Endozoicomonas gorgoniicola: one gene and its partner. The protein of the gene in region 1 interacts with the protein of each later gene in a pairwise test. Links are inferred from orthologs where the notes say so. Each region holds a gene or a part of one and is shown on either strand. Other genes may lie near its edges. The genes, in order: NX722_RS07215 and bioB.

Region 1 (8,719 bases):
AATCGGTCAGACGATGAGTGACACGTACTTCTTCAACACTGTCGCCCAGTGCATCCTTAATACGCTTGAGCAGGTCTTCCTTCTCTTTAGCGCTCTCTTCCAGAGCTTTCTTTTCGTCTTCGTTGTCCAGGGTTCCCAGGTCCAGGTCACCTCGGGCAATATCAGCAAACTGCTTGCCGTCGAATTCCTGCATATGGGACATCAGCCACTCGTCTACACGGTCGGACAGCAGCAGAACTTCAAGACCCTTCTTGCGGAACACTTCCAGATGCGGGCTGTTGGCCGCTGCATTGTGGGTATCCGCTGTGATGTAGTAGATCTTGTCCTGACCTTCCTTCATGCGGGACACATAGCCTTCCAGGCTCTGGTCCTGAGTTGCACTGTCACTCTGAGTGGTGGCGAAACGTAGCAGTTTGGCGACTTTCTCGCGGTTAGCATAGTCTTCAGCCGGGCCTTCTTTCAGTACCTGACCAAACTCAGTCCAGAATTCTGCGTACTGTTCAGGCTCTTTCTTAGCCATTTTTTCCAGCATATCGAGAACACGCTTAGTCAGCGCAGTCTTCATGCTTTCAACCGCCGGGTCTTTCTGCAGGATTTCACGCGATACGTTCAGGGACAGGTCGTTAGAATCCACCACACCCTTGATGAAGCGCAGGTACATTGGCAGGAATTCATCCGCCTGATCCATGATGTACACACGCTGGACGTAAAGCTTCAGTCCTTTCTGCATATCACGGTTATACAGGTCAAACGGTGCCTTGGCCGGGATAAACAGCAGGCTGTTGTATTCCAGCTTGCCCTCAACACGGTTGTGGCTCCACTTCATCGGATCGGTGAAGTCGTGGCTGATGTGCTTGTAGAACTCTTTGTATTCTTCGTCAGAAATCTCGGAGCGGGAGCGAGTCCACAGTGCCTTGGCCGTGTTAACGGTTTCCCACTCTGGTGCTTTGTCTTCCTGCTTTTCTTCCTCACCCTCTGCTGCAGCAGTAGCCTCTTCTTTCAGCATCAGGATCGGCAGGGAGATATGGTCAGAGTACTTGCGAACGATATTACGCAGACGCCAGCCATCGGCAAACTCTTCGGCTTCAGGCTTCAGATGCAGGATAATGCTGGTGCCGCGCTTCTCTTTTTCGATGGTTTCAACAGTAAACTCACCGGAACCATCAGATACCCAGCGTACTGCTTCGTCAGCTGCCACATCGGCTTTGCGGGTTTCAACAGTGACTTTGTCCGCCACAATAAAGGCGGAGTAGAAACCAACACCAAACTGACCAATCAGCTGAGAATCTTTCTTCTGGTCACCGGTCAGGTTTTTCAGGAAATCGGCCGTACCGGACTTGGCAATCGTACCCAGATGGGAAATCACACCCTCACGATCCATACCAATGCCGTTGTCGGCAATAGTGACCTTTTTTGCGTCCTTGTCGAAACTGATGCGGATATCCAGATTCGGGTCAGATTCCAGCAGGCTACCATTGTGCAGTGCTTCGAAGCGCAGCTTGTCGGCCGCATCGGAAGCGTTGGATACCAGCTCTCGCAGGAAAATTTCACGGTTGGAGTACAGGGAGTGAATCATCAGGTGAAGCAGCTGCTTTACTTCAGTCTGAAAACCTAACGTTTCTTTCTGGGCTTCGACAGTCATACGATCCTCAATACGATGTCATTCAATTAAAATTCGTTAACTCGTATTTAGGGATAGGCGTTTTTGTTTTCAAGGGAGAAACGATAAATTTCTTTATTTTTTCTTCTCGTCTCTCAAAACAGCAGGCTCAGAAGTGAGTTTCCCGCTCGCTGACCGCCAGGGCATCCAGCACCGACGAGTGGAACTCCCGCCGGTACAGAATAATCACGACCAGTGCTGCAGCCCCGATAAACAGACCCGGGTGAATAAACCACGCCAGCGTTGCCATAGAAAAGTAATAGGCGCGCAGACCATAGTTAAAGTGACTAGCCGCCAGGGTCATGATATGGGCAGAACGGGTAGCAAAAACGCCCTGCCGGGTTTTATGACCATCAACATCTTTACACAGCGGTGCGCTGCCAAAGAGTACACAGGTGAAGTTATACAGTCGCAGGCTCCAGGTAAACTCGAAAAAGGTATAGACAAAAATCACCAGCAACACCAGTACCTTTAGCTCCCAGAGCTCACGGGTATTGGTTGTCACAAAAGGAATGGTTGACAGCACACCCACCGCTTCTTCCGAAGCAGCAATACCGGTCACCAGACCGGCAATAATCAGAATACTCGTGGAAGCAAAGAAACTGACGCTGGCCCTGAGACTCTGTAACAGGCTGGCGTCTGCAATACGGTTATCACGTCCCAGCAGCCGGTACATCCAGTCGCGCCGGTACAATGCCAGAACACTGGCAAGGCAGGGGGTTTCCTTACCCTTGTGGTAAGCGAACGCGGTATAGCCCGCCCATAGAACCGCAAGTGCAAGCAGGGCTATCCAGTCAAGCGCCGTACCAACCGATCCGAGTCCTTCTATCATTGCTGATTCCTGTCATATTTATTATTCAAGTCTTAGTGTAGTGGCTTTACCATTGACACCGATGACATCTCTCGATAACAAGAGCCGATGACAAGTAACGGTACCTGACATATCATAGCCGCTGAGTAAGCGCAGTTTTCATTAGCCCCATACTCTTTATATCATCACTTTTACCATCACGACCATGATGATCTGATGACTATAGACAACAGCTGTACGCTTTGTAGAAAAAAGGCACAAAATGTTATTTTCACCGTTGTCACTTCATCAACCATCGTTTCATTCAACTGGAGAATGAATGACAAGTTCACAGATTTTACTGGGCTGGGGAGTCTATCTGGCTGGAGCCCTGGCCTGCACCCTGGCTCTGTGGCTCATTACAGGCTCAATTAATCCCCGTGTACGCAGATTGTTACGGGCAGGAACATTCGTCCTGCTTGTCACCCCCTGGTGGCATGGTACCGAAACAGACCTGTTGCTACCTGCTTTATGGGTGATGATTTATGACGGACTGTCTGCCGGCTTTCCGGAAATGGCACGGGCAGGCTTGCCACTGGTAGTGATAACCGCACTTTGTGCCATTATTGCTGCTTCCCTGCCGGTCTCCGACAAAGCGAAAAAGAAAAAACAACCGCCAGAAAAAGCAAAACAGCAAGCAGAGAGACAACCTGAGGAACGGCAGGAGCCAACCATTTAAACCAGGTACCGATGAAAACCATTATCACAGATCACAGGGATGTGGCCTGAAGGATTTTATAATAAATACAACCCGATGTGACTGAGATTCAAACATGTGTGAACTGCTGGGCATGAGTGCCAACACCCCGACAGATATCTGCTTCAGCTTTTCCGGACTGATGCAGAGAGGCGGGCGAACCGGACCTCATCGCGATGGCTGGGGCATTGCTTTTTATGATGGTCCCGGGGTACGTGAATTTCGCGACCCCTACCCCAGCTGCGATTCTGAAATTGCAAAACTCGTGCGAAATTACCCGATCAAAAGTGAGATTGTCATCAGCCACATTCGTCAGGCGAATGCCGGAAGGGTCTGTCTGGAAAATACGCACCCTTTTATACGGGAGCTGTGGGGACGAAACTGGACTTTTGCTCACAACGGTCAGTTAAAAGGTATCAAAAAGAAACCGCTTTCCCATTACTTACCCATAGGCACGACAGACAGCGAGCATGCGTTCTGCTGGCTGATGGATGCCATTCGCGAACGTTTTCCCAAGCCTCCCAAACGAACCAGCACACTGCACCGGTTTATCCATAAACAGTGTGATGAACTGAGGACAATGGGGGTATTCAATATGCTGCTGACAGATTCCAGACATCTGTACTGCTACTGCAGCACCAGACTGAGCTGGATTACACGCAAGGCACCTTTTGACCAGGCCTGCCTGAAGGATACAGAACTGACTGTCGACTTCGCAAAAGAGACAACACAATCCGACATTGTTACCGTGGTTGCCACAGAGCCGCTGACTACCAATGAACAATGGAACAGGATGAAAGCCGGGGAGCTGGCTGTCTTTCACAAGGGAGGTGTTGTCTAGTACACAGAGAACTCCCGGAACGATCATCAACCGGGAGCTCTCAACAACGATTTGACAGCCTTTAAGCAGGAGCTGCCTGCACTAGCGCCTCATTATTTGAAGTAAGCGTTGTCCGTCACAGTGTGGTCAGTCACATCACGCACACCCTTCAGCTCAGGAATGCGTTCAACCAGTGTTTTCTCTACACCGTCTTTCAAAGTCAGGTCAACAGCGCTGCAACCCTGACAACCACCACCAAACTGCAATATGGCAAAGCCGTCATCAATTTCCACCAGCGACACCATGCCGCCATGGGCAGCCAGCCCCGGGTTGATTTCAGTCTGCAGGAAGTAATTAATCTTCTGGTCCAGCGGACTGTCTTCATTCACTTTAGGCAGCTTGGCATTCGGTGCCTTGATGGTCAGCTGACCACCCAGTTTGTCTTCAGAGAAGTCTACCTCAGCGTCTTCCAGAAAAGGTTCGCTGACCCCTTCAACATGACAATTGAAGTATTCCAGCTCCAGCAGCAGGTCTCCCTCTTTTTCCTCACCAGGCTTACAGTAAGCCAGACAGGTTTCGGCGTAAGGTGTTCCAGGCTGTGTCACGAACAGGCGAACGCCAATACCTTCAACGTTCTGCCGTTTCAGCAGACCTGCCAGATATTTCTGAGCGGCTTCTGTAAATGTAATCTTCAATTCAAATACCTCATTCGGTCAGTTCGCCCATTCTATGCTAATGAGCCACTTCAGGAAAAGACTGTTTCTTCAGATTACTTTCTGAACCGTTTTCTGCGGATGGCAGACGACGGCTCACCTGCTGGCAGATATAGTCACCAATAGGAATGGCAGAGGTGGCTGCAGGCGATGGTGCATTGCAGACATGCAGGCTGCGGGCGCTTTCTGCAAACAAAAAGTCATGGACCATTGTCCCGTCCTTCATCACGGCCTGAGCCCGAACACCTGCCGGGTAAGGTTTCAGGTCCGAACGTTGCAGCCGGGGGCAGTATTTCTGCACCCGTCGGAGGTAGCCGGGTTTCCAGAAGGAATCGATCGTCTCTTTCAGCCCTGTGACCAGATGACTCCGGGCAGCCCGCCAGAATCCGGCAAACGTCAGCATATCCCACATATCCTTCAGGCTCAGGTTGATATGCCCATACCCCTCCCGTTTCCAGCCCTGCACCGCATTGGGGCCAACGGTCACAGAACCATCAATCATACGGGTCAGATGCACGCCCAGAAATGGCAGATCCGGGTCAGGAATCGGATAGATCAGATGGTTGACGATATGGTTGTGCTGCGAAGCCAGCTGATAATACTCACCCCGGTAAGGAATAATCTGAAAGTCTGTCCTGATCCCAAGCATGCGGGTCGTCCGGTCAGCCATTAAGCCACTGCAACACACCAGATAACGGGCCATTAACCACTGCTGTCCGGAGTCGGTCTGTACTTTCAGACGGATGCAGTGAGGCTCTTCTTCCATAAAGACGACGTTGGAGCGCAACCGAACCTCACCACCGAGCTGCTCAAAACAGCGCCCCATGGCCCTGGTCACCTGTCTGTAGTCGACAATTCCCGTCGCTTTGACATAGATAGCACCTACCCCGGTAATGTTCGGTTCACGTTCTTTTAACGCTTCTGCATCCAACCATTCCACTGCTATGCCGTTTTCCTGACAGCGTTTATACAACGCTTCCATACGCTGATATTCAAGGTGACTGGTGGCTACCAGCAACTTGCCACACTGCTTATAAGGAATACCATGCTGGTCACAGAAGTCCATAGTCGCCTGAACACCAGCTTTGCAGAAACGCGCTTTCAGGCTGCCCGGTGCGTAATACACCCCGGCATGAATAACCCCGCTGTTATGACCCGTCTGGTGCTGAGCCAGCTCAGACTCTTTTTCCAGCAGCAGAATGGATTTATCCGGATAACGCTGTTGTAACTGCCAGGCAGTCGAGACTCCGACAATTCCACCGCCCAGCACAATAAAGTCATAGATCATAGATTCAACAGCCCTGCTATAAATGGTATTGCTACTTATAAAAATGCCCACGCTGACGCAGAAGCTCACGATACAGCCCCGGGTCCGCCATAAAACGATCTCTGCCGTGTAACCAGATATGGTTCTGAATCACCAGCATCGAACCCGGAGGCAAAGGAACAGCGAAACAGTTCTGGTCTTTTTCCAAAGACTCACCCATTTCATACAGGTACAGCCCCTGGTCAATATTCTGGGGATCGGCAAACTGGTCAATAAACAGCATCATGGGTTTGCCATCCGCATCTTCTTCAAAAAACACCGGATGACTGACTTTATAATCAATATTCTTGCTGGGCGGCGATGCCCACTCAATGGGTTCCCGGGCGAGTGGATGCTGATAGAATTTATCCAGTTCCTGCCAGTCATCCACATGCAACAGTAACGACTCCCCACCCTGCACATTGCGTTCTGCCAGTTTCATCATTAAGACAAAGTCGGTACGCTCATTGACATAGGTGCCATCATTATGCAGTTCCATACGACGATGAGCCTGTCTTAAATAGCTGTCGCTGTTGTCCTTATTCTCTACGGCAAAGCGGGCATAATACTTGCCGCACATGGCATCAAAATTAGGCACCCCAATCAGGTGTGAGACGGCTGTCGACAGTTTGACGTAAAATTCCGTATCGCTCTCTGGTTCATCACTGTCGTATTGCAGCAAAAAGGCACCGGTTTCACGGTTCGTCAGAATTCTGTTCAGCCCGGGACTCAAAGAGCCTTTACAGACTTTATCCAGCTGGTCAGCCACAGCAAAACGGAGAAACGGCTTGTATTCAATGGACTGCAGGTTCCACTGCTCCGTCGCCTGCTTAAAGGCGACAATGGTATCCTGACTGAGCGTAATGACCTGCAGGCGATGGTTTTCAGGCCAGACATCAATGACATAGCCCTCAGGCTCTGTCACTGTTTGCACCAGGGGCGTAGCAGCAACCATAGTTGTTCTTCCTGTTATTGTTTTTCGGAAAACAGATCGATCAACAAAACGGCATAAAATGGTGTCATCTGTTTATTTCTGTCAGGCAATAATCCTGTCCAATCTATGCAATCGCATTTCATCAATCAATAAAAACCTGAATCCGTTCAGGCAATAAAACTGTCAGTCAGATAGTCCATAAGCTGTTGCAGGCGCTGGTCAACACAGTCTGGCCCACCGTGATGCAGCTATCTGCTGAGTGTCTATCCTAAGAATTTGCGCTGAGGGAATACAGGAATGAAAAACAGTTTTCTCGCTAATTCAGTAAATACAACGGTTCAGGATTTGCTAGGCGAACACAACACATTGGGTACATCATTAAACCTTTATAGTCAGAAAGGTTTTTTTCTGGATCAGGTGCATGAAAAAATACAAAAGCATGCCTCTTATCCCCGTTTGAAAAGAGCTTCTAATTTTTTATACACGTCCCGAGCGTACTCTATGTCGAAAAATCACAATGATTATGAAACGGGGCGCAGATTGTATGATCAGTGCATGACACCTGGTTTAGCTGATGAAGGAATAGCTGCCAATGCCCATGAGTGTGCGGCGCTTGTTATTTATTCAGCTCTGAGTTGCACAAATCTGGTTCAGGTTAATCGTGCAATTGTCATGAACCCGGGGCAAACCCCTTCCAGAAAGATCCTCCATGAGTTTGCCATCATTGGTGAAGTGACAGGCAATACAACCTGCGTAGCGATGCCCGCCAACAGAATAGCTGACTATTTAACAGATAAACTACTGCCCATGTCAGAACCTCCCTGGGCGGTTGATGCGGCTTTCAATATTGTCTGTCCATTAAAGGATTATATTAATTATCTTAGTCAGGCTATTTGTAATTTTATTCCGGCAGAAAAAATCGGGTCGACTGGAGGCAACAATAGACAGCCCCCGCTCCTGATAGGTCCGGATATCTCACCAATGGCTTTCTATGCCATGGTTTCTTGTGGCGAATTACTGGCTGTTGAAGTGACTCCGAAATCAACGCGTCTTAAAATTTCCGAGAATGAAGGAATTCTGAACTGCAATGATTTGTTTTAGCGACAACAGGAACTCTGCTGCAACTCTGCTGTAAACAGGTGAAAACCACGAATTGATCTGAATCACAAATCTCTGTATCCTGCCCCGCTTTTTATGCGTCAGCACAATTAATATGCCGACACTATTTTATATGCCGACATTATTTACACACCGACTATAGCCATCTACTTTTTAGAAGCTGGCGGCATCACCGGCTGTGTCCGGCAGCAGCGATTTACATGAGAGTTAGATAAGAATTACATGCGTCAACTAAACCCTGATAAACATACCACCGCCGTACTGGTCGTACTGACCCTGTTTGCTGTTGTCGGTCCAGTCTCCATTGATATATTCACACCGTCACTGCCTGCCATCACACAGTTCTTCAACACAGACCATGCCACCGCTCAATGGAGCGTGGGTATTTTTATGCTGGGTTTCTCTCTGTCCATGTTGATTGTTGGCCCGCTGAGTGATCGTTTTGGCCGTAAAAACACCCTGCTGGGCGGATACTCCCTGTACCTGCTGGCCACCATTGCGACCCTGACCACCAGCAGCATTCATCTGTTTATTGCTGCCCGTTTTGCCCAGGCGATATTCGGCTGTTTCGGTACCGCTGTTGCGCGAACCATTGCCCGTGATTATTACTCCGACAAAAT
Region 2 (8,835 bases), 3.2 Mb from region 1 along the record:
GGGCAACTGTTCAGGGCTACTACCGGGACAGAGAGTACCGTTTTTTCCCTTTTGCGTATGACTTGAAACTATATAAAAGTTTCCTGAAATTACCAGATTCTACGATGGTCGTTAACCAGTCTACCTCAGAGGCTCGTGTTCATGGGCTCAAACTGACCATGGATAAAAACCTGAATAAACGCTTCCGGCTGGTGTATGGCCTTGACTATAAGAAAGATAAAGGCAAGCAAACCGGAACCGGCTATGATGCAAATGCTTTTACTGGCAGTAATGGTTTGAATTATCAACCCACTGGCACCGACTATGAGTATGGTCCTGATGTGGAGACCACAACCCTGGGCGGTTTTGTTCAGGCCCGGTTTAATATTACCGACCGGCTGACCATGAACACCGGCTATCGCCATGAACGGGTGGACGTGGACATTGCTGATTACCGTCCGGTTCTGGAAAGCTGGATACTGCCTTTAAAGGGAAGCTCAAACTACACCACATTCAAGGGAGGCAAAAAGGATTATACGGCAGACCTTTTCAACCTTGGACTTGTTTTCCAGCTTTCTGATAAACAGGAAACTTTTATCAACTACTCGGAAGGTTTTGAGGTACCTGACCCTGCCAGGCTGTTGAGGAATGTGCTACCGGCTGGCAGTGCTTTGAGCAAGGCTTTTGGTGCAACCAGCCTTGATAAAGTCAATCTGGACGCTACCAAAATTAAAAACTACGAACTGGGCTGGCGTGGTCGCTTTGATGCGCTCACTGCTTCGGTGACTGCTTTTTATAATGAGTCGGATCAAATCATTAAGTTCACCAAAGGTTATGGTGTCCAGATTCTTGATCAGGATAAAAAGATTTACGGCATAGAATCTGCGCTCAGCTATTACATAAATGACGATTGGCAGGTCGGTGGTAGTTATACCTTTACCGAGGGGCGAACGTACAACGAGGATCTGAAAAAGTGGCTTGACCTCAGTGCTGTGGATGTTTCTCCACAAAAACTGACCGCTTTTGTCAGTTATGAGCAAGAGGACTATATGGTTCGGCTACAGGCCCTTAACTTTGCCGATTACGACAAGGGCTACGATAGCGAAGATAATCCTGGCAAAGAGACGTTTGACGGCTATACCGTCTTTGACCTCACCGCATCGTTCTGGTTGCCTGTAGGCCGTCTGGATGCCTCGGTCAATAACCTGCTGAATGAAGACTATCAAACCGTTTACAGCCAGTGGGCTCGTAAAACCTATGGTGTTATCTCTGCTATGCCGGCCCAGGGGCGAACCGTTAGCTTGTCATACAGTATCGAGTATTAAGGGAATTGAGGCTGAGGAGGCGCTTGATGGATTCCGGGGAGTTACCTGAACGTGACAGTCCCCGAATCTATCAAGAGCCAACATAGCCAGATATGGCACCATAGTTAGTGCTGCCCCCTTCCCCTTCAGCGAGTAGTCGAGTACTTTCGGTTAGTTCAATCCGTCATTCAGCACTTAATCTGAGAATTTCCTAAAACCATCTAAAATGTAAAAAATTTTCAGACTGAGCATATGCCATGCAACCTCATCAATTTCACATTCAACGCATCGACCATACGGGGTTGGTGGCCGGTATGTGCAAAGAGCTCGGGATCGCTAACCTCTTGGATTCTCTGGTTCCCAACCAATCTGAAACCAGAAAGATTTCCTTCGGAGAAACCGTTGTCTCAATGCTGCTTAACGGACTGGGCTTCACTGCTCGCACACTCCACATGTTCCCTGAGTTTCACGCCGACAAACCACTGGATAAACTTATTCGGCCGGGTATAGAGCCGGAACATATCAACGAAAGTGTACTCGGCAGAGCCTTGGATCAAATTTTTGAACTGGGTGTAAGTGAGGTCTATTTATCACTGGCTGTCAAGGCCGTTAATGTCTTGAAACTGCCGTGTAATGCTCTGAATCTTGATTCAACCAGCTTTCATGTGGACGGTCGTTATAACAGTGAGTCTGAAGTCGATGAAGAAGATCTGAACTGCATTAAAATCTGTCGTGGATACAGCAGAGATCACCGACCTGAATTAAATCAGGCGATACTGCTCCTAATGACTGAAAATCAGGCGGGTATTCCCGTATTCATGGCCGCATCCAGTGGCAATATAAACGACAACACTAATTTTAAAAAAGTCATCAGCAAGCATTTGAAATGCTACAAAGAGGCGCTGAATAATCGTTACCTGATCGGCGATGCTGCACTTTATACAACAGACAATGTACAGATATTGCATCAGCAAAAGCAACAGTTCATCACCCGGGTTCCGGCTAAAATAAAATCCGCAAGAGAGCTTGTGGACAGTGTCGCTTCTTGTGCGATGACACCGGTTGAAGATGCCGAAGGTTATGAGAGCTGCGAAGTACTGTCCGACTATGCGGATGTATCTCAACGGTGGGTTCTGATTCGCAGTGAACAGGCTCGGAAAAGCGAACAGAAAACACTGCTCAAAAAACTGTTGAAAAAGTCAGAAAAAGAAGCGGAAGCACTGACCAGCAAGCTGGCGAAGAAACCGTTCAAGTGTGAAACGGACGCATTGCGTGCGTTCAATGAGTGGCAATCAAAAAGCAATTATTGTCAGGCAGAACCTGTAATTACGACAAAACCATGCTATACCAAAGTGGGACGTCCGGAGAAAGACAGCAAACCAGATAGCGTGGAGTATTATGTCAGCGGTCATCCTTGGGTATCCGTTGACTGTCGTAAAGTAGCAGAGGCTTCCCTGGGGTGCTTTGTGTTGGCAACAAATGATCTGGACAGGAGCCGGCTAAGTTCAGCAGAAGTGTTGAGCACTTATAAATCACAGCAGTCGGTGGAGCGTGGATTTCGGTTTCTTAAAAGCCCTGAATTTCTGGTCTCCTCGCTGTTTTTAAAGAAGCCGGAACGTATAGAAGCGTTGCTTATGGTGATGACGCTTTGCCTGTTAGTCTACGCAGCGATACAGCATCGAATCAGGCATGAATTAAAGCGTCAGAGTAGGTTCTTTCCGGATATGAAGCGAAAGCCCTATCAGAATCCGACTGCACGCTGGGTATTTTTTTGCTTTCAGGGAATTAATGTTTTATTGGTCGATGGTCATGAAAAACATGTCGTTGGCTTGCAGGAGAGGCAATTAACCATCATTTCAATTCTTGGTCGACCGTACCAAGAGATTTATTCCTGATATAGGTGCTGAATGACGGTTCAATAAATATCCATGGGTTTTCATCACGGGAGACCAACTCCCAATAACCCAATCGTCCTCTGAAAGAGGGGTTGGAAGATGGAAGGTAAGGATCATGGAATTTGAAATCTGGATGGGATCGTGTCCCGGTATTCCACACTGAACCTGCAGGCATTCCTGGCTGATACGTTGTCCCTGCAAGCCATATCGCTCGTTCAAACATACAGTGGATGTTTTGGTAGTGGGGAAATCTGAGTTTTATCTCATCCAGTAATCGATGCAATGGCACTCTACAGGTAGGCAAAATAATATCGTAAATTTTTTCAGATTCCTTCTCTCCGGTTTTGATCCTCAGGGCTCTGTCATTCTTTATAATAGATTTGTATAGCTGGCGAAGATCGGCAGTATTGTTATTTATGAAGCCATGGTTGGTGTTATCTAATTTGGGGATTAGCCAGTAATCAAAACATACTTGAGATTCATCTAAAACCTCATGAATTTTCAACTGTCCTAGCATTAAAGGGCTGGGAAACCCTATAGAAGGTGAAAATGTACTTCCGTGGGGACAATAAAAAAACACTCTGTAACCTGAATGCACAGAAAACGATCTGGCGCAGTCGCTGCTAACCATCCCGGCATCACAATCAATAATCAGATTTTGAACCTTATTTTTTGCGAATGATCGACCTGTAAACAAAAAGAATTTATTTTCCTGACAGGAATATTGCGCTTTCGAACCGGTATAAGGCAAAACAAACCCTCCCTTAAGGGTGTCTACGTCAGGAGCAGCCTTCAATCTAAACTGGTAACTTTTGCCCATCAGCCCGCAGGTGTTCTTGCCAGACACCACACATCAACGGTTTTGACACCCTGTTTTAGCAGTACCCTGGACAGTTCCGAAACGGTCTCCCCCGTCGTGACAACATCATCAACAATAGCCACATGCTGATAGGCAGTGGTTTTATTGCAGGCGAAGGCTCCCCGAATATTTCTTCGGCGCTCACTGGCTTTAAGCTGTTGCTGGGCTTGTGTTGCACGAATCCGTTTTACCAGCCCCCTGTCCAATACCATGCTTTTATCTTTGAGTAGTCGGTTCAGTGCTTTTGCCAGCAGGAGTGCCTGATTATAACCCCGTTGTCGTAATCGTTTTTTATGAAGCGGCACCGGAATAATGGCTTCTGGCCAGGTTTGCTGGTGATAACGTTCCCGCAGAACCTCTGCCAGCGAGGCCGACAGTGGTTTAATCAGGGCTATCTGACGACTGTATTTTATTCGGTGGATGATGTGGTTCACTGGAAAACGGTACTGAAAAGCCGAGTAGCAGTGTTGATAAACAGGTGGCTGGTTCAGACACTGACCACATAGTAACCGGGTTGAAACCATCATGGGTGAACTGCAGCACTGGCAGGCTTGCTGATTATCAGGGCAGGCGGCCAGGCAGAGCTGGCAAAGTGGCTGCCTGAAAGGGGTAGCCCCACGACATAGCAGGCAACTGATCTGAAATAAATTGTTTAATATTTGCTCAATTGTAAACATTCTTGCGCATTAACGATTGACGTTAAGTTTTAATTGATTATTATCAGCCATGTTTTAATTTCAATAACCAATATTGAAGGTTGTGCTCAGCATTACTGCCACGGGCGCTCCGGGGAAATTTTGAACAACATGACTGCAACTGTAAGCTCATCTCACCCTGACGCGACTTATTCTGACGCAACTCACCCTGATGCAACTCACCCTGATGCAACTCACCCTAGAACAGGGCTTCGTCATGACTGGACGGTAGAAGAAGTTGAGGCATTGTTTCAGCTGCCTTTCAATGACCTGATCTTTCAGGCTCAGCTGGCTCACCGCGAACACTTCAACCCAAACCAGGTGCAGGTTAGTACACTGTTGTCGATCAAAACCGGTGCCTGCCCGGAAGACTGCAAATACTGCCCTCAGAGTGGTCACTACAACACAGGGCTCAGTAAAGAAAAATTAATGGAAGTGCGCAAGGTGCTGGAAGAAGCCCGTGCCGCAAAAGCATCTGGCGCGACCCGTTTCTGCATGGGCGCAGCGTGGAAAAACCCACCGGAAAAAGACCTGCCTTACATTATGGAGATGGTAAAGGGGGTTAAAGAAATGGGGCTGGAAACCTGCATGACGCTGGGTATGCTGAATGCTGACCAGGCGAGCCGACTGGCGGACGCTGGTCTGGATTATTACAACCACAACCTGGACACCTCTCCGGAGTTTTACGGCAACATTATTACCACTCGTACCTTCTCTGATCGTCTGGATACTTTGCAGCACGTTCGTGATGCCGGTATGAATATTTGCAGTGGCGGCATTGTCGGTCTGGGTGAAACCGAGCGTGACCGTGCAGGTATGCTGGTGGCGCTGGCTAATCTGCCTAAGCATCCGGAAAGTGTGCCTGTGAATATGCTGGTGCGGGTAGCAGGTACGCCGCTGGAAGATGTTGATGCTGTGGATGGTATCGAGTTTGTTCGCACCATTGCCGTTGCCAAGATTATGATGCCTGCCTCCTGTGTGCGTCTTTCTGCCGGTCGTGAGAATATGAGCGACGAATTACAGGCGCTGGCATTTCTGGCAGGTGCCAACTCCATTTTCCTGGGGGATAAACTGTTGACCACTCCGAACCCTAAAGAAAGCAGAGACCGACAGTTGTTCGATAAACTGGGCATTAATATGGACGACAGCTCAGCGCTTTCTTCGGAAGAAGCCGCTGAAGAGTTTGCCCGAACCTGCCCTCTGCGTGAACAGGAAAATGATCATTATTACGATGCCATGAAAGTCTCCTGAGGTAATGGTTATGGATGGGGCGCGCATAAAAAGTTCGGACATGGATAAAGAGCTGCAGCAGGATTTGCAGTCACGTCGGGAAGCCAACCTCTATCGGTCACGCAAAACCCTCGATACCGCCCAGGGGCCTGAAGTGGTCATTGATGGTAAGAAGTATCTGGCTTTCTGTAATAACGATTATCTGGGATTAGCCAGCCACCCTGAAGTGATTGCCAGTATGAAAAAGGCGACAACTGACTATGGTGTGGGCGGTGGCGCTTCTCATCTGGTTATTGGTCACAGCAGGGCGCACCATCAACTGGAAGAAGAGTTGGCTGAGTTTACCGGCCGTGACCGGGTGCTGCTGTTTTCCAATGGTTATATGGCGAACCTTGGCGTGATTACGGCTTTGCTCAATAAGCACGACGCTGTGTTTCAGGATCGTCTGAATCATGCCTCTCTGCTGGATGCTGGTCAGCTGTCCGGGGCTCGTTTTCAGCGTTATCTGCATAATGGTGTGGATAATCTGACCACCCGTTTAGAGCGTACCGAAGCCCGTCGCCGGTTGATTGTCACCGATGGGGTCTTCAGCATGGATGGTGATATGGCACCATTGCCTGAGCTGGTACAACTGGCAAAACAGAAAAACGCCTGGCTGATGGTCGATGACGCCCATGGTTTTGGCAGTCTGGGTAAGATGGGGGGTGGAGTTGCAGAATTCTTTGATCTGTCTCAGGATGATTTGCCGGTTCTGATTGGTACACTGGGCAAAGCCTTTGGCACAGCCGGTGCGTTTGTGGCAGGTAGCGAAGCATTAATTGAGACACTTATCCAGTTTGCCCGCACCTATATTTACACCACCTCCATGCCTCCGGCTGTAGCAGCTGCCACCCGAACCAGCCTGAAACTATTGCGGGAAGAAAGTTGGCGACGCGACCACTTGCAGGAACTGGTTCAGTATTTTCGCAAAGGTTGTGAACAACTGGGGTTGCAGCTGATGGATTCGGCTTCGCCGATTCAGCCGATTAGGGTCGGCAGTGCCAGCAATGCCATGGCTCTGAGTGATTCACTGGCTCAGCAGGGTATTCTGGTCACAGCCATTCGACCGCCTACCGTTCCAAGAGGAACGTCGAGGCTACGTATTACTTTCAGCGCTGCCCACAGCAAAGAGCATGTAGAGCAGTTGCTGACCGCACTTGAGCGCACGGTAAGCCCGTTGCAGGAGGATGTTGCATGAGTCTGCCCATCGTATTAATCAGTGGTTGGGGCATGCCGGCAACCGTGCTGGAGCCACTGGCACGGGAGTTGGATGGGGATGGTCGGGCCTGTGTGGTACAGCTGCCGGGGCTGGTATCGGAGCCCGGTAGCCGCTATGACTGGCAGGAGCTGCTGAATTATCTTGACCTGCATCTGCTGGAAACGCCAGTGGTGCTGGTTGGCTGGTCTTTGGGTGGCACACTGGCTGCGCTTTATGCGAGCCAGAACCCGGACAAAGTGGCAGGCCTGGTGACTCTGGGGACTAACCCGTGTTTTGTTCGCAATGATGACTGGCAACAGGCTATGTTGCCCGCCACCTTTGCAAGCTTTTATGCTGGGATGGAAGAAGATCCCCAGGCCACTATCCAACAGTTTTCCATGCTTTGCTCAATGGGCAACAGCAACCAGAAAACCCTGATGCGTGAACTGGGTGCATTGACCGGAGATGTTGATCTGGAACCTGCTATTTTGTCAGGTATGTTGAAACTGCTTGGCGAAAGCAATGTGCGCTCCCAGTTTGCCGATCTGCGTTGTCCGGTGATTCACTGCTTTGGTCGACAGGATGCCCTGGTTCCCGCCGATGTTGCCGAACGCATTGAACAGGATTTCCCTGCCCATGCGGTTAATGTGTTTAATGGTGGGCATACTTTCTTTCTTGATAACGAAACCGGCATTACCCGCCAGGTGGCAGAACTGGTAGCCTGTTTATGCTCGAGAGGGTAACTTCATCGGTGACTGAAGCCTGCCGACCGGAGCGAGCTGATAAACGACGAATTGCCGTCAACTTCAGCCGCGCCGCCAGCACATACGATGACGCTGCTGCGCTTCAGGACCGGGTTGCTGCCCGGGCGATGCTGGGATTACCTTCAAACCACAAGCCTGAGTTTGTCCTGGACCTGGGTTCTGGAACAGGTCGTCAGACGATTCAGGTGGCCGGTCATTATCCACAGGCCTCTGTAGTAGGGTTGGATCTGGCAATGGGAATGGCTGCCCATGCCCGATCCTGTTTTCCGAATTTGGACTGGTGTTCCGGAGATATTGAACACCTGCCGTTCAAAGACAACCGTTTTGATGTGGTCTTTTCCAGCCTCGCCATTCAGTGGTGTAGCCTGAACAGGGTTCTTAAAGAGGTACACCGGGTTTTAAAACCCGGTGGCCTGTTTGTCTTTTCAACTCTGGCAGCTGGCACTATGCATGAGCTGCGGCGGGCGTGGAGTCAGGTTGACCCGCATGTTCATGTTAATAGCTTTGATACTTACAGTGCTCAAAAACACTGCGTGCAGCAGTCTGACTGCCAGCTACATTCTTTCAGGCTGCAAACCGAAACTATCTACTATCCTTCCGTCATGCAGTTACTCCGGGATATGAAAGCCCTTGGGGTGAACACGGTTCCAGCGCGGCAGAATGGGCTGATGTCCCGTCATCGTATCCTGAAGCTTCAGGAGGCTTATGAAATATTTCGAACAGAAAAAGGACTGCCTCTTTCTTATGAGGTTATTTACGGAATAGTGCACAGGCCGCTTATCACTTAAAAAAATCTGTCAGACTCATTTCTAAGCCCGTCTGTTAAAAAAGACCGGAGCAATAAACTCAAATGGCTAAAACGTATTTTGTTA

What was found.
Region 2: the proteins of NX722_RS07215 (region 1) and bioB interact in binary tests that used the Escherichia coli proteins (3 or more experiments, as listed by UniProt). The link is inferred for Endozoicomonas gorgoniicola from one-to-one orthologs.

The regions. Positions count from the first base shown.
Region 1 is NZ_JAPFCC010000001.1:1,576,248-1,584,966, reverse strand. The notes cover bases 2,390-5,165. They hold NX722_RS07215 (class II glutamine amidotransferase), read left to right. Parts: upstream 2,390-3,283; coding sequence 3,284-4,048; downstream 4,049-5,165. Other genes in these bases: lhgO (L-2-hydroxyglutarate oxidase), read right to left, coding at 4,760-5,165; nfuA (Fe-S biogenesis protein NfuA), read right to left, coding at 4,141-4,722; NX722_RS07220 (hypothetical protein), read left to right, coding at 2,791-3,189; NX722_RS07225 (DUF599 domain-containing protein), read right to left, coding at 2,390-2,492. Outside these bases: molecular chaperone HtpG, read right to left, coding at 1-1,642; more of NX722_RS07225, read right to left, coding at 1,770-2,389; more of lhgO, read right to left, coding at 5,166-6,028; glutarate dioxygenase GlaH, read right to left, coding at 6,060-7,001; NX722_RS07195 (hypothetical protein), read left to right, coding at 7,536-8,081; NX722_RS07190 (multidrug effflux MFS transporter), read left to right, coding at 8,322-8,719.
Region 2 is NZ_JAPFCC010000001.1:4,802,029-4,810,863, forward strand. The notes cover bases 4,022-6,913. They hold bioB (biotin synthase BioB), read left to right. Parts: upstream 4,022-4,843; coding sequence 4,844-5,983; downstream 5,984-6,913. Other genes in these bases: NX722_RS21520 (ComF family protein), read right to left, coding at 4,022-4,564; bioF (8-amino-7-oxononanoate synthase), read left to right, coding at 5,994-6,913. Outside these bases: NX722_RS21505 (TonB-dependent receptor), read left to right, coding at 1-1,304; NX722_RS21510 (IS1634 family transposase), read left to right, coding at 1,541-3,178; NX722_RS21515 (putative adhesin), read right to left, coding at 3,135-3,998; more of NX722_RS21520, read right to left, coding at 3,998-4,021; more of bioF, read left to right, coding at 6,914-7,199; NX722_RS21535 (alpha/beta fold hydrolase), read left to right, coding at 7,196-7,942; malonyl-ACP O-methyltransferase BioC, read left to right, coding at 7,927-8,751; bioD (dethiobiotin synthase), read left to right, coding at 8,814-8,835. UniProt on the Escherichia coli protein: Catalyzes the conversion of dethiobiotin (DTB) to biotin by the insertion of a sulfur atom into dethiobiotin via a radical-based mechanism.